Regions from separate parts of the Desulfofundulus sp. genome, predicted to be linked through region 1. Evidence: riboswitches for the same ligand, from Rfam matches in the RefSeq annotation. Region 1 holds a riboswitch; each other region holds the start of a gene.

Region 1 (3,837 bases):
CCAGCCGGGTACGTCCCATGTGGATCTCGTAACCCACTACCTTTCGCCCCCGGGCCGGCGTTAAAAGCGGCCCTCCGCCGGTAACGGTAGCTTCAACCTGAGTAGTAACCTTCTCCGGTGCGAAGGCAGTGCTGATATCGAGCAGCCCCAGCCCCTCTATCCTGGGAATGCTGGATTCAGTCCCGTAAGGATCGGCCAGCTCCCTGCCCAGCATTTGAAAGCCGCCACATATGCCAATTACAGGTGTCCCTTCCCGGGCCAGCCGGCATATTTCGCCAGCAAGGCCGGACCGCTTTAAAGAAACCAGGTCCTCAATAGTGTTTTTACTTCCAGGAAGGATGATCAAATCCGGATTCCCCAGAGGAGTCCCCTTGCCGATATAACGCAAATTCACATCGGGCTCGTCTTCCAGGGGGTCACAATCAGTAAAATTTGAAATATGGGGGAGGTGAATGACCGCTATTTCTATTTCACGGGTGGATGCCCTCCGACTTCTGAGCAGGCTCGCCTCGGAAACTGTATCTTCTTCCTGTACCCTGAAGCCTTCAAAGTAGGGGACCACACCGACCACCGGTATGCCTGTTTTTGCTTCCAGGAAATCCACTGCCGGCTGGAACAGTTTTAGATCTCCACGAAACTTATTGATAATGATCCCCGCCACCCGCTGGCGATCTTCCTCAGGGAGCAACTCCAGGGTACCAACGACTGCAGCCAGGGCGCCGCCCTTATCTATATCGGCGGCCAGCAGTACTGGTGCTTCCGCCAGCCGGGCAACCCGCATGTTTACAATTTCCGTAGCCTGGAGGTTGACTTCGGCGGGACTCCCGGCCCCCTCAATGGCAACAATATCATAACAGCGGCGCAGCCGATCAAGAGCCTGGCAGATGATTTCCCACGCCTTCTGTGCATAGTCGTGGTGGTAATCCCGGGCGGAAAGGTTCCCTACCGGCCGGCCCAGCACAACCACCTGGGAGGAAGCCTGTCCCGTAGGCTTGAGCAAAATGGGATTCATGTCCACATGGGGCTCTATCCCGGCAGCCTCGGCCTGCACCACCTGAGCCCGGCCCATCTCACCCCCATCCCTGGTTACAAAAGAGTTCAGAGCCATATTTTGAGATTTAAAAGGAGCCACACGATAGCCATCCTGGTAAAAAATGCGACAAAGAGCGGCTACCAGGACACTTTTACCTACATGTGAAGCAGTTCCCTGCACCATAATAGTCCTGGCCAGCATGAAGAAAAACCTCCTTATTCACAAGTCCCATTTTTTCAACTATCAACGGCGAACTCCGGCAGGATCTTGCGCACCCACCCTCCTGCCAACCGCCAGGGACTTTATTTCTACCGGCAGACCGGCCACCACCAGGTAAACCTCCTCAGCCTCCCGGGCCAGCAGCCGGTTAACCCGCCCCGCCACATCGCGATACAAACGGCCAAGGGCATTCTCCGGCACCAGGCCCATCCCTACTTCATTGGCCACCATAATCACCCGCGCGGGCGAGGCGGAAGCAGTCCTGCCCAGTTGCCGGGCCTGTTCCAGAATGAAACATTCTCTGTCTTCCACCGAACTGCCAGGGGGCAGCAGGCTTTCGTCCAGCAACAGGTTGGTCACCCACATGGTTAAACAGTCAATTAAAATAACATCTGCCTGTTTTTCACATTGCCTGACCACTTTTTCCAACCAGTGTGTCTCTTCTACAGTAAGCCACCCTGCAGGACGACGCCTGCGGTGATGAGCGATCCGGCGGGCCATTTCGTCGTCCCCTGCGGCCGCCGTAGCTACATAAACAACTCTCGAACCGGATGAAGTGGCCATTTCCTCGGCAAAATCGCTTTTGCCACTCCTGGCACCGCCAAGAACAAGCACCAGAGCCATAAAAACACCCCTTAAAATAAAAACCCCAGCCTTCGAAAGACCGGGAAAACTTGTGCCAGGCCAGTCCCTAGCCCCGAATGCGCCATGCCCCTTTCTCGCGAAGGGGGTTAAGGCACCCGCAGGCAGGTATCCTGGCTCCCGGATCATCGTCCTGCCCCGCGCCTTCCCTGGCGGTGGCATTGCAGGGCTACTCCCCGGTTACAGTGGCGGAGACCGCTCAGGACTTCCACCTGATTCCCTATTCTCCCCGTTGGGGCACCTGCGGGTCAGGTTGAGATTATTTTGCTGAATTATTTTTGGCTAATTCGCCATATTAATAGAAAAATCCTCTAGGAACCGTTAAAAATTTTGTACGTATTCCTTGACGCGCTGAACCAATTCATCAATAAGGTGGGGCAGAGGTTCGGTACGCAATCCCACCAGTTCCACGGACCCCCTTACCAGGGGTAACAGAATTTTAGGGGCTGGACTCGCAGCAAGGGCTGTGGCCATGGCCGGAGTCAATTCCCCCATCATGGCATGAGGGAAAAGAATGCTTACCGGGCCCACGATAAGATCTACCCGGGGTGCATTGTAAATTACCGCATTTTCACCGGTCGCTCCCTCGTTAGCGCCAGCCCGGAGCATCACCGAAGTAGCCAGGGCATTGGTCCCCAGGGCCAGAATATCGACATCCTCAGGCAATTCCCGGCGCAACCTTTCCATGATATGCTTGCCAATACCGCCACCCTGACCGTCCACTACCGCAATACGCATAATATTCGCTCCTGAATCTCTAAATTTCGAACTTTAAAGGGCTCGTCCCCAGCCCACCAATGGTTCCTACAAAATACACCGGGAACCGCGGACCGGATCCCGCTGGCATCCTGAATCGGAAACCTGCTTGAGCTGCCACGAGACCCGGCCTTTCGCTCTCGTGTATACTGCAAAGTTAATTTACGGAGTCCCGGGACAGGTAGTCCTTGAGTCTCGACTCAAGCTCTAAAATCTGTAAGTTTTTGCGTAATAGAGACCGGGCATAACGGTAATTAGCCCGGTGCAACCGCCTATTCTCCTGTTCCAACCGGGCCAGAAAGGATGATCTTTCCTTCTCCATCCGTTCTATCAAATTCATTAAAACCCGACGGCTTAAACGAAGCTGTTCCACCTTTTCTTCCAGTTCCTGGATTCGCCGTTGCATTTCAAACATATCCATCGATCCACCACCTCGGGCAGCAGGTCTGTTTTTAATATATGCTGCCCCTGGTGGCAATAGACGACAGGCTAACGGAACGAAAATACCCTGCCAATGCGCTCCACGGCCTCAGCCAGCAATTCCTCTTCCTGAACCATGGCTATACGTACATAGCCCTCCCCCATGGCCCCAAAAGCCAGGCCGGGAATTACCAGCACCCCTGCCCGCTCCAGCAAGTCCAGGGCAAACTGCCGCGAAGAAGTATATCCTGCCGGCAGAGGAGCCCAGATAAACATGGAAGCGCTGGGTTTGGGCATCTGCCAGCCATAACGGGCCAGTCCGTCCACCAGCACATCCCGCCTGCGCTGGTAAATACGGGCCATTTCTTCCACACAGTCCTGTGGTCCTTCCAGGGCCGCAATACCTGCTTCCTGAACCGCCCGGAAGACACCATAATCAATGTTGGACTTGATGCGGGCAAGAGCGGCCAGCACGTCCCGGTTACCCACAGCAAAGCCGATACGGCAGCCCGCCATATTATACGTCTTGGAAAGAGAATAGAATTCAATACCTACTTCTTTAGCACCGGGTACTTCCAGAAAACTCATGGGTTTAAAACCATCATAGGCCAGTTCGGCATACGCCACGTCATGGCAAACCAGAATATCGTAGTCTCGGGCAAAAACGACCACCTGTTCAAAAAATTCGCGGCTGGCCGAAGCAGCCACCGGGTTGTTCGGATAGTTGAGCCACATTAACCTGGCTTTACGGGCCACCTCCCCGGGAA
Region 2 (3,837 bases), on a different contig from region 1:
ATACCGTGACGATTGGTCCCTTTAAAGTGGAATTTATCAGAGTATCCCACAGTATTCCTGATGCGGTAGCCGTGGCCGTTCATACACCGGTTGGAGTTATTGTGCATACCGGTGACTTTAAAATCGATCAGACCCCCGTGGACGGAGAAGTTACAGATTTTTATCGTCTGGCTCAATTAGGGGAACGGGGCGTGCTGGTGTTGCTCTCTGACAGTACCAATGTGGAACGACCCGGTTATACCATGTCAGAGCGTATGGTCGGAGCCACCTTTGATGAAACATTCCGTCAGGCTAAGGAACGCATCATTATAGCCACCTTTGCTTCCAATGTTCACCGCTTGCAACAGGCTATTACCACCGCTCACCGTTACGACCGCAAGGTGGCGGTAATTGGCCGCAGCATGATTAATGTGATCAATATAGCCCACGAGCTGGGTTATCTTCATATTCCCGAAGGAACCCTGGTAGAACTGGAAGAAGCCAACCGTCTACCCAAAAATAAAGTGGTCTTCTTGTGTACGGGTAGTCAGGGTGAGCCCATGTCGGCCCTTACCAGGATGGCGCTGGGGGACCACCGGCAGGTGGAAATTCTTCCTGGTGATACCATTATTATTTCTGCTACCCCCATCCCGGGCAACGAAAAGCTGGTGGCGCGTATTATCGATCAGCTCTTCAAGCAGGGTGCTCATGTCATCTATGAGGCGGTTTCGGGTATTCATGTGAGCGGTCACCCCAGCCAGGAAGAGCTTAAACTGATGATCAATCTGGTCAAGCCGCGGTTTTTCGTGCCGGTACACGGTGAGTACCGTATGTTGATCAAACATGCGGAGCTGGCCCGCACCATGGGTATTCCGGCGGAGCATATTTTTGTGGCCGAAAACGGCCAGGTGCTGGAGTTTACCCGTCGTTCCGGGCGTATTGCCGGGCGGGTAACGGCGGGGCGCGTGCTGGTGGACGGTCTGGGCGTGGGTGATGTGGGTAACATTGTACTGCGCGACCGCAGGCAGCTTTCCCAGGACGGGATCTTGATCGTAGTCGTAACTATCAATCGCGAATTGGGTCAGGTTATGGCCGGGCCGGATATTGTCTCAAGAGGCTTTGTTTATGTGCGGGAGTCCGAGCAATTGATGGAAGAAGCCCGGCAAAGGGTCAAGGAGGCCCTGGAGAAGTGTAACGATCGGGGTCTTTCGGAATGGGCGGCTATCAAGTCACAGGTGAGAGACGTGTTAGGAAAGTTCCTCTACGAAAAAACAAGGAGAAGGCCCATGATCCTGCCCATAATCATGGAAGTATGAACACCGCATACTGGAAAGCCGGAAGGTCCTGGGACAAAGGCCTTCCGGCTCTTTACATGCGCCGGGTTTCCCTGATGCATACATAAAAACCGTATTGGCAAGGCGAACGCAGGTAGCGTGGCTCCGGTGGAACGCGGGTTCAGGTAGCCCGTGTTTGTGTTTATATGTGTATTTTATCCCTTCACATAACCATACTAGAGAAGAGAGAAAAACCTGTGAGAGGATGGGTAAAAGTGCCTGGTGATTGGACTATATGGGGCCACGAGGGAGAGTACCCGTGCACGCCTCCGGAAAACCCTCCGGAAGAGCCTGTTGCGCCCCCCAAGCGGGAAACCGATAACCCCGGGTCTACTCCGGCGCCCCAACGGGTACAGGGGCGTACTAAGGAAAGTATGGAATCCATTAAAGAGATGGGGTCCAGTTCCGTGCCTGAAGTTAAAAGCAACATTCACTGTTTGACCATTGTAGGCCAGATTGAAGGCCACCTGGTATTACCACCGCAAAACAAGACCACCAAGTATGAACATCTCATCCCTCAACTGGTGGCTCTGGAGCAGAGCCCGGATGTGGAAGGCGTGCTGGTGGTATTGAACACGGTGGGTGGGGATGTGGAGGCGGGCCTGGCTATTGCAGAAATGATCGCCAGCCTTTCCAAACCTACAGTATCCATCGTACTGGGCGGGGGACACAGCATCGGGGTGCCGATAGTGCCCCTGTCGCTACCCCAAAGCTTTTGACCTCCTCACAAATTTCATTCTTGATCGGAGGTGAGGATGTGATAAAATAATGGTAATAATTGAATAGTCAAACAGGTGCCTCATGAAGGGGAGAATAGGGAAGTCCGGACGGGTGGCATACCACCCGGAAACGGCGCGGTCCCGCCACTGTAGTCGGGGAGCTTGAAGCGGTCACTGGCCATCACTCAGTTCAGGTGAACCCCTTGGCAATGTGAGCTTGTTATTGCTAGCGAGAGAGTTGCGCTGAAGGGAGCTACACATGGCTGAGTGTCAGCTGGGAAGGCCGGGTGGAAGGAGCTATGATCCGTTAGCCAGGAGACCTGCCTGTTTGAGGGAATGGCTGCTCTCGCGAGAAAGGGCGGCCGTGCGCGGAGGATGATGGTAAAGTCCTCAGCCAGATGGTTGTTTTTGGCTGGGGACTTTTTATTTTATTTCATCCATGGAGGTGTTGCGGAAATGCCAACACAAATGGCCAGGGCTCTGGCCGGTGAGATCACGCCCGAGATGAAAAGGGTGGCCGGGCGGGAGGGGGTGGACCCGGAATTTATCCGCCGGGGAGTAGCGGAAGGCACCATCGTCATACCACGCAACCGCATGAGAAAGAACATCGATCCCGTGGGTATCGGAACGGGCCTTGCTGTGAAGGTGAGCGCCAGTGTGGGCCTGGCGGGGGAAAGGGACACCATCGAGGGGGAGGTGGCCAAAGTACGGGCAGCCCTGGAAGCAGGTACCGATGCCCTCATGGATCTGAGCGTGTGTGGTGACATTGACGGTGCCCGGCGGGCCGTGCTGGCCGCAACCACCACGCCCGTGGGTACCCTGCCAGTGTACCAGGCCCTGGCGGAAGCCCGGGAGAAGTACGGGGCGGCGGTCAAAATGAAGGTGGACGAGATGTTCGAGGTAATCGAGCGGCAGGCGGCCGACGGAGTGGATTTTCTGGCCCTGCACTGTGCCACCACGTGGCAGACCCTGCGGGCGGCCAGAAAGCACCGCCGCATCGATTACCTGGTCAGTCACGGGGGCAGCCACTTAATGGGCTGGATGATTTACAACCAGCGGGAGAATCCTCTTTATGAGCATTTCGACCGGCTGCTGGAGATCTGCCGCCGCTACGATGTTACCTTGAGCCTGGCCGACGGGTGGCGTCCCGGCTGCCTGGCCGATTCCCTGGACGCGGCCCAGGTGCAGGAACTCGTGGTGCTGGGGGAACTGGTGGCCCGGGCCCGGCAACAGCAGGTGCAGGTGATGGTGAAAGGACCGGGGCACGTCCCCCTGGGGCACCTGAAGGCCACCGTACAGCTGGAAAAGCAGATTTGCCACGGGGCACCCTATTTTGTCTTCGGCCCGGTGGTTACGGACATCGCCCCTGGGTACGACCATATTACGGCAGCCATCGGCGGGGCCCTTGCAGCCTGGGCCGGGGCGGAATTTCTCTGTTATGTCACCGCTGCGGAGCACCTGGGACTGCCCGATGTGGAGCAGGTGCGGGAAGGGGTTGTTGCCGCCCGTATTGCCGCCCATGCGGCCGACGTGGCCAGGGAACCACGGGCGGCGCAGTGGGACCTGGAAATGTCCCGGGCACGCAAGGCCCTGGACTGGGAGAGGCAAATCCAACTGGCCCTCGACCCCGGCCGGGCCGGTGCCCTTCGCCGGGAACGCAGCCGTGGTTCTCACCGGACGTGCGCCATGTGCGGCAAGTACTGTGCCATGCAGGTAGTAGGGGAATATCTGGGCAAAGAGCAGGGGGTGTGTTAGGTGATGACCCAGTTGTTGGCGGCCAGGGAGGGCCGCATCACGCCGGAGAT
Region 3 (3,837 bases), on a different contig from region 1:
GACCATTAGCTCGCCCGTATACCCCCTGGCCAGAAGGGCGGTGAAAAGGGCCTGGGAACGGTAAAATGACCTGACAAAAAGGTTGGATACCAGGTGAGCCAGAGAACGATAGGATGCCCCCGGACTGGCATAGCCGCAGCGTGAGGCCTGGGATATGTACATACTGGATGCCGTTTCCATAATTACGAAAATAAAACGGTAAACCAGACCCATCAGTTCAATCAGTAAAGCAGGCACTTTTAACCGGTGGAGAACCGAAATGATCTCCACCATGGGAGTGGTCAAAGACAAAAAATAGAGACAGGAAACAGCACCGATCGCCCTGGCAAAGAGCAGGCCGGCATGATAAAGAGCCGGCAAAGTTACACCCAGCGTAATGCCCCAGAAAACGAACCCGTGTACAGCCGGGTCGGGTTTCCGGGAAATGGTCAGGACAATGGCAAGCAGGCCGGTCACCAGAAAACCCAGGGGCAACAGCAAAAGTTTAAAGTAAAAGCGGGCCGGTATGCGAGCACCCCAGATCACGGCCGCCGTCGCCAGACCGGTTACCAGAACTGGTACCAGTATGCTGGAAGCCGCCAGGCAGATGCCCATGGTGAGCACGGCAAAGGCAAACTTCTCTCCGGGATGAACATGACGCAGGCTGCTGGTATACGCATACTGGTCAATTTTAAACACCAGTATCTCTCTCCTCTAACAACTCCCCGGGTCGCATTTGCTGAACATGGTTACCTCTCGATCCGCGGTAGAATCCTATGAAATAGCCGATAAACCCGGCACCCAGTGCTGCCTGCAGGGCAAAGAGCAAACTCTCGATTTCGCCACTTGGAGGTTCCCACACGGACTTGAACCACGGATGATAACCCGGGTGCAGTTCTCCAATAACTTTCTCCGCCTGGTCATCGGCACCTGCAAATTCAGCATTTTTGTTCACCAGCAGTGGAAAGGCCGCCAGCAACAGCACAATCAAAATCAAACACAGGTTCTTGACGCCATTTTTCATCATTTATACCTCCCGGGATAAAACTCGCAATTGTTCCAGTTCGCGGCTGTTGTGTGCAACCAGAAAGTTAAAAACAATGATGGTCAAAATTCCCTCGCTGATGGCCAGGGGTACCTGAGTGACCGCAAAAATACCCATGAACTTCAGCATGGCCCCCAGCACCCCGCCGTGGGAAGCGGGAAAGGCCAGAGCCAGCTGTATGGATGTCGTAACATAGGTCAGCAGATCTCCGGCAAAAGCAGCCATAAAGACTGAAAGCCAACGTGGTAGGGCCAGTCTCTGGCCCAGCCGGAACAGGACATAGGCCACCAGGGGACCGACCACCGCCATGGAAAAGGTATTGGCCCCCAGTGTGGTTAGACCCCCGTGGGCCAGCAATAGAGCCTGAAAGAGCAATACTATGCAACCCAGCACGCTCATGGCCCATGGCCCGAAAAGTATGGCTCCCAGCCCGACACCCGTAGGATGAGAACAGCTGCCGGTAACGGAAGGAATTTTTAAAGCCGAAAGGACAAAAGCAAAGGCACCCGCCAGTCCCAGGAGCATTTTTACCCCGGGGTCAACCTTTACAGACTTTTGAATGGAAAGTATGCCTGCCGCAAGAAAAGGCAAGGTCAGAACATACCAGAAAATGCACCACTTCAAGGGGAGAAACCCTTCCATGATGTGCATGGCCCAGGCATTCTGCTGGGGAAAGAATACAAATAAAAGGAGGAGAATGGATAAAAGGATACCGGCATTTTTCTTTACAAGAAATTTCTGCACAAGAAATACCTCCTCGCAAGATAATCTACCCTGCCTGGCAATCATGTCGGCAGAAGCCCCAACCTGAAAAAGAAAACCCCCGACCGGTGCCGGGGGATAACCTTTTAAACACAAAAAGGACATGCTTCTACCGCTCCCCCGGCACAGATAATGAGGAGTGGAACAGGCATGTCCTCTGCTGTCCTCAGGTCATGGCCCTTTCAAGTCACCACAACATCCTCAATTGAAGGGGCTCCCCGGACAGGGGACCACATCACCCTTTTAAGCCTTATCCCTCGGGATAAAGCACCTATTCCTGCAATCTTGATTTTAAAAAACCAACAACCCCTGCAGGTCCGGGCGCAGGGGTTAAAGCATACCTTAAGCTCTTTCACCTCCCCATGGACCGTAGGTACAAGCGGTGAAACGGAACGGGCAGGTCTCCTGGCTCATGGATCACTGTCCCACCACGCCTTCCCAGCCCGGCACTCACCAGCACATCAGTTCAAGTTTGCTGTACACTCTCACTGCTGGGACAACATACCATTGTATGCAGTGTCTCAGTCAAAAGTGAGTGCTGGCCAGTGGCTTTGTGTGGCGGACTCCCCATTCACAGTGGCGGCACCGCGTCAGATTTTCACTGACTTCCCTCTATCCCTGCCTGTAGGCAGGGAGCACCCGTCCACCATATTCAATTGTCTAAATTGTAACACAACGAGCCTGTGTTGTCCAGATTTTTCCCGACCGCTGGCATAAGTTAATAAGTTAAGTGCCTGGCACTGTACCATCAAGGGGATCCTTCCACATAATGACGGCATCTTCGTTGGTATCGGTGTAATATCCCCGCCGGCGGCCTCTTTCCACAAAACCCAGTGAAGTATAAAGACGGCGGGCAACGTGGTTGGAAGTACGCACCTCGAGGGTCATCCTCCTGGCTCCCAGCATGACCGCCCTGCGCATGAGTTCCTGCATCAGTTTCCGCCCGATCCGGCGACGGCGGTAATCCGGATGCACGGCCACATTGGTTACGTGAGCCTCATCCAAAACCAGCCACATCCCGGCATAGCCGACCACCTTTTCACCCGCCAGAACGACGATGTACACGGCAAATTCGTTGTGCATCAATTCATAGGTGAAGGCATAACGGGACCAGGGGGTGGGGAAAGAAGCCTGCTCAATAGCCAGCACCTCATCCAGGTGCCGGGAGGACATTTCGGCAAAAGTCAGTTCCATCGGCATACACCGGCTTACCCTTTCTGTTTTTGGAGCCACTTTACTTCAGCCTCGGATAACCGGATGTAGTTGGGCAGCAGTTCAAAAGGATCCTTCCCCGCTCCGTCCCTCAGCAGCCGGTAACCCAGCTCGGCTACCGGCGCACCCCGGGGCCAACACGCACTTCCCGGAGCGAAGAAAACCATCCCGCCCAGCTGTTGTTTAAAGAATCCACCATAAACGGGAACCCCGTCGCCCAGCAGTGTAACTGGAAGCCCCAGACGTTCAAGACGACCTGCCAGCTCCCCGGGCCGGACCGCTACAGGGCCCTCCAAACGTTCCAGTTCTCCATCGACTGTACGATAGACCGCCGCATAAACCTCGTCTTTTCGAGCGTTGAGAATGGGGCAGATCAGCCCCCCCTGTCCTGTCAAGGGGTGAGCCAGAGCATCGAGGGTACCGACGCCCACAACGGGCAACCCCCAGACCTGAGCCAGGGTTTTGGCCGTAGCCATACCTATGCGCAGGCCGGTAAAAGAACCGGGCCCCGAGGAAACAGCGATACCACCCAGGTCCTCCCGCCCAACCCCTGCGTCTTCCAGCACGGCTTTAATCATGGGCAGGAGGTTCACCGAATGGGTGCGCCGGTTATTAACCATCCGCTCGGCCAGCAACCTTTCCCCGTCTACCACGGCCACCGCAGCCACCGGCGTGGCAGCCTCAATACCCAGCACCAACAAGGGCGGTCAGCTCCTTCACCAGTTCTTCATAGCGCCTCCCCCGGGGGATTATATGAATCTCGCGTAAGTCCGGCTCTCCCTGGAATCCCTTGAAGTAAATGTCCAGCCGTTCGGAAGGTAAAACCTCTTCAACCCGCC

Evidence for each region. A riboswitch is a leader RNA that binds a small molecule or an ion and turns the genes downstream of it on or off. The one in region 1 is predicted to bind cobalamin.
Region 2: it holds a riboswitch for cobalamin, as region 1 does, so the genes downstream of both, thiC (phosphomethylpyrimidine synthase ThiC) here and cobU (bifunctional adenosylcobinamide kinase/adenosylcobinamide-phosphate guanylyltransferase) in region 1, are expected to answer to the same signal.
Region 3: it holds a riboswitch for cobalamin, as region 1 does, so the genes downstream of both, ACPLUI_RS04965 (energy-coupling factor ABC transporter permease) here and cobU (bifunctional adenosylcobinamide kinase/adenosylcobinamide-phosphate guanylyltransferase) in region 1, are expected to answer to the same signal.

What each region holds. Positions count from the first base shown of each region.
Region 1 is NZ_JBNATZ010000167.1:770-4,606, forward strand. Features, by position in the region: gene ACPLUI_RS10330 (cobyric acid synthase) at 1-1,234, opposite strand, end outside; gene cobU (bifunctional adenosylcobinamide kinase/adenosylcobinamide-phosphate guanylyltransferase) at 1,277-1,876, opposite strand; cobalamin riboswitch at 1,981-2,154, opposite strand; gene ACPLUI_RS10340 (DUF3842 family protein) at 2,216-2,632, opposite strand; gene ACPLUI_RS10345 (translation initiation factor 2) at 2,808-3,071, opposite strand; gene ACPLUI_RS10350 (LL-diaminopimelate aminotransferase) at 3,140-3,837, opposite strand, start outside.
Region 2 is NZ_JBNATZ010000088.1:5,117-8,953, forward strand. Features, by position in the region: gene ACPLUI_RS07205 (ribonuclease J) at 1-1,295, shown strand, start outside; partial or broken gene ACPLUI_RS07210 (ClpP family protease) at 1,547-2,002, shown strand; cobalamin riboswitch at 2,089-2,374, shown strand; gene thiC (phosphomethylpyrimidine synthase ThiC) at 2,489-3,787, shown strand; partial or broken gene ACPLUI_RS07220 (phosphomethylpyrimidine synthase ThiC) at 3,791-3,837, shown strand, end outside.
Region 3 is NZ_JBNATZ010000050.1:3,444-7,280, forward strand. Features, by position in the region: gene cbiQ (cobalt ECF transporter T component CbiQ) at 1-678, opposite strand, end outside; gene ACPLUI_RS04960 (energy-coupling factor ABC transporter substrate-binding protein) at 671-1,003, opposite strand; gene ACPLUI_RS04965 (energy-coupling factor ABC transporter permease) at 1,007-1,768, opposite strand; cobalamin riboswitch at 2,165-2,444, opposite strand; gene rimI (ribosomal protein S18-alanine N-acetyltransferase) at 2,513-2,986, opposite strand; gene tsaB (tRNA (adenosine(37)-N6)-threonylcarbamoyltransferase complex dimerization subunit type 1 TsaB) at 2,995-3,699, opposite strand; gene tsaE (tRNA (adenosine(37)-N6)-threonylcarbamoyltransferase complex ATPase subunit type 1 TsaE) at 3,680-3,837, opposite strand, start outside.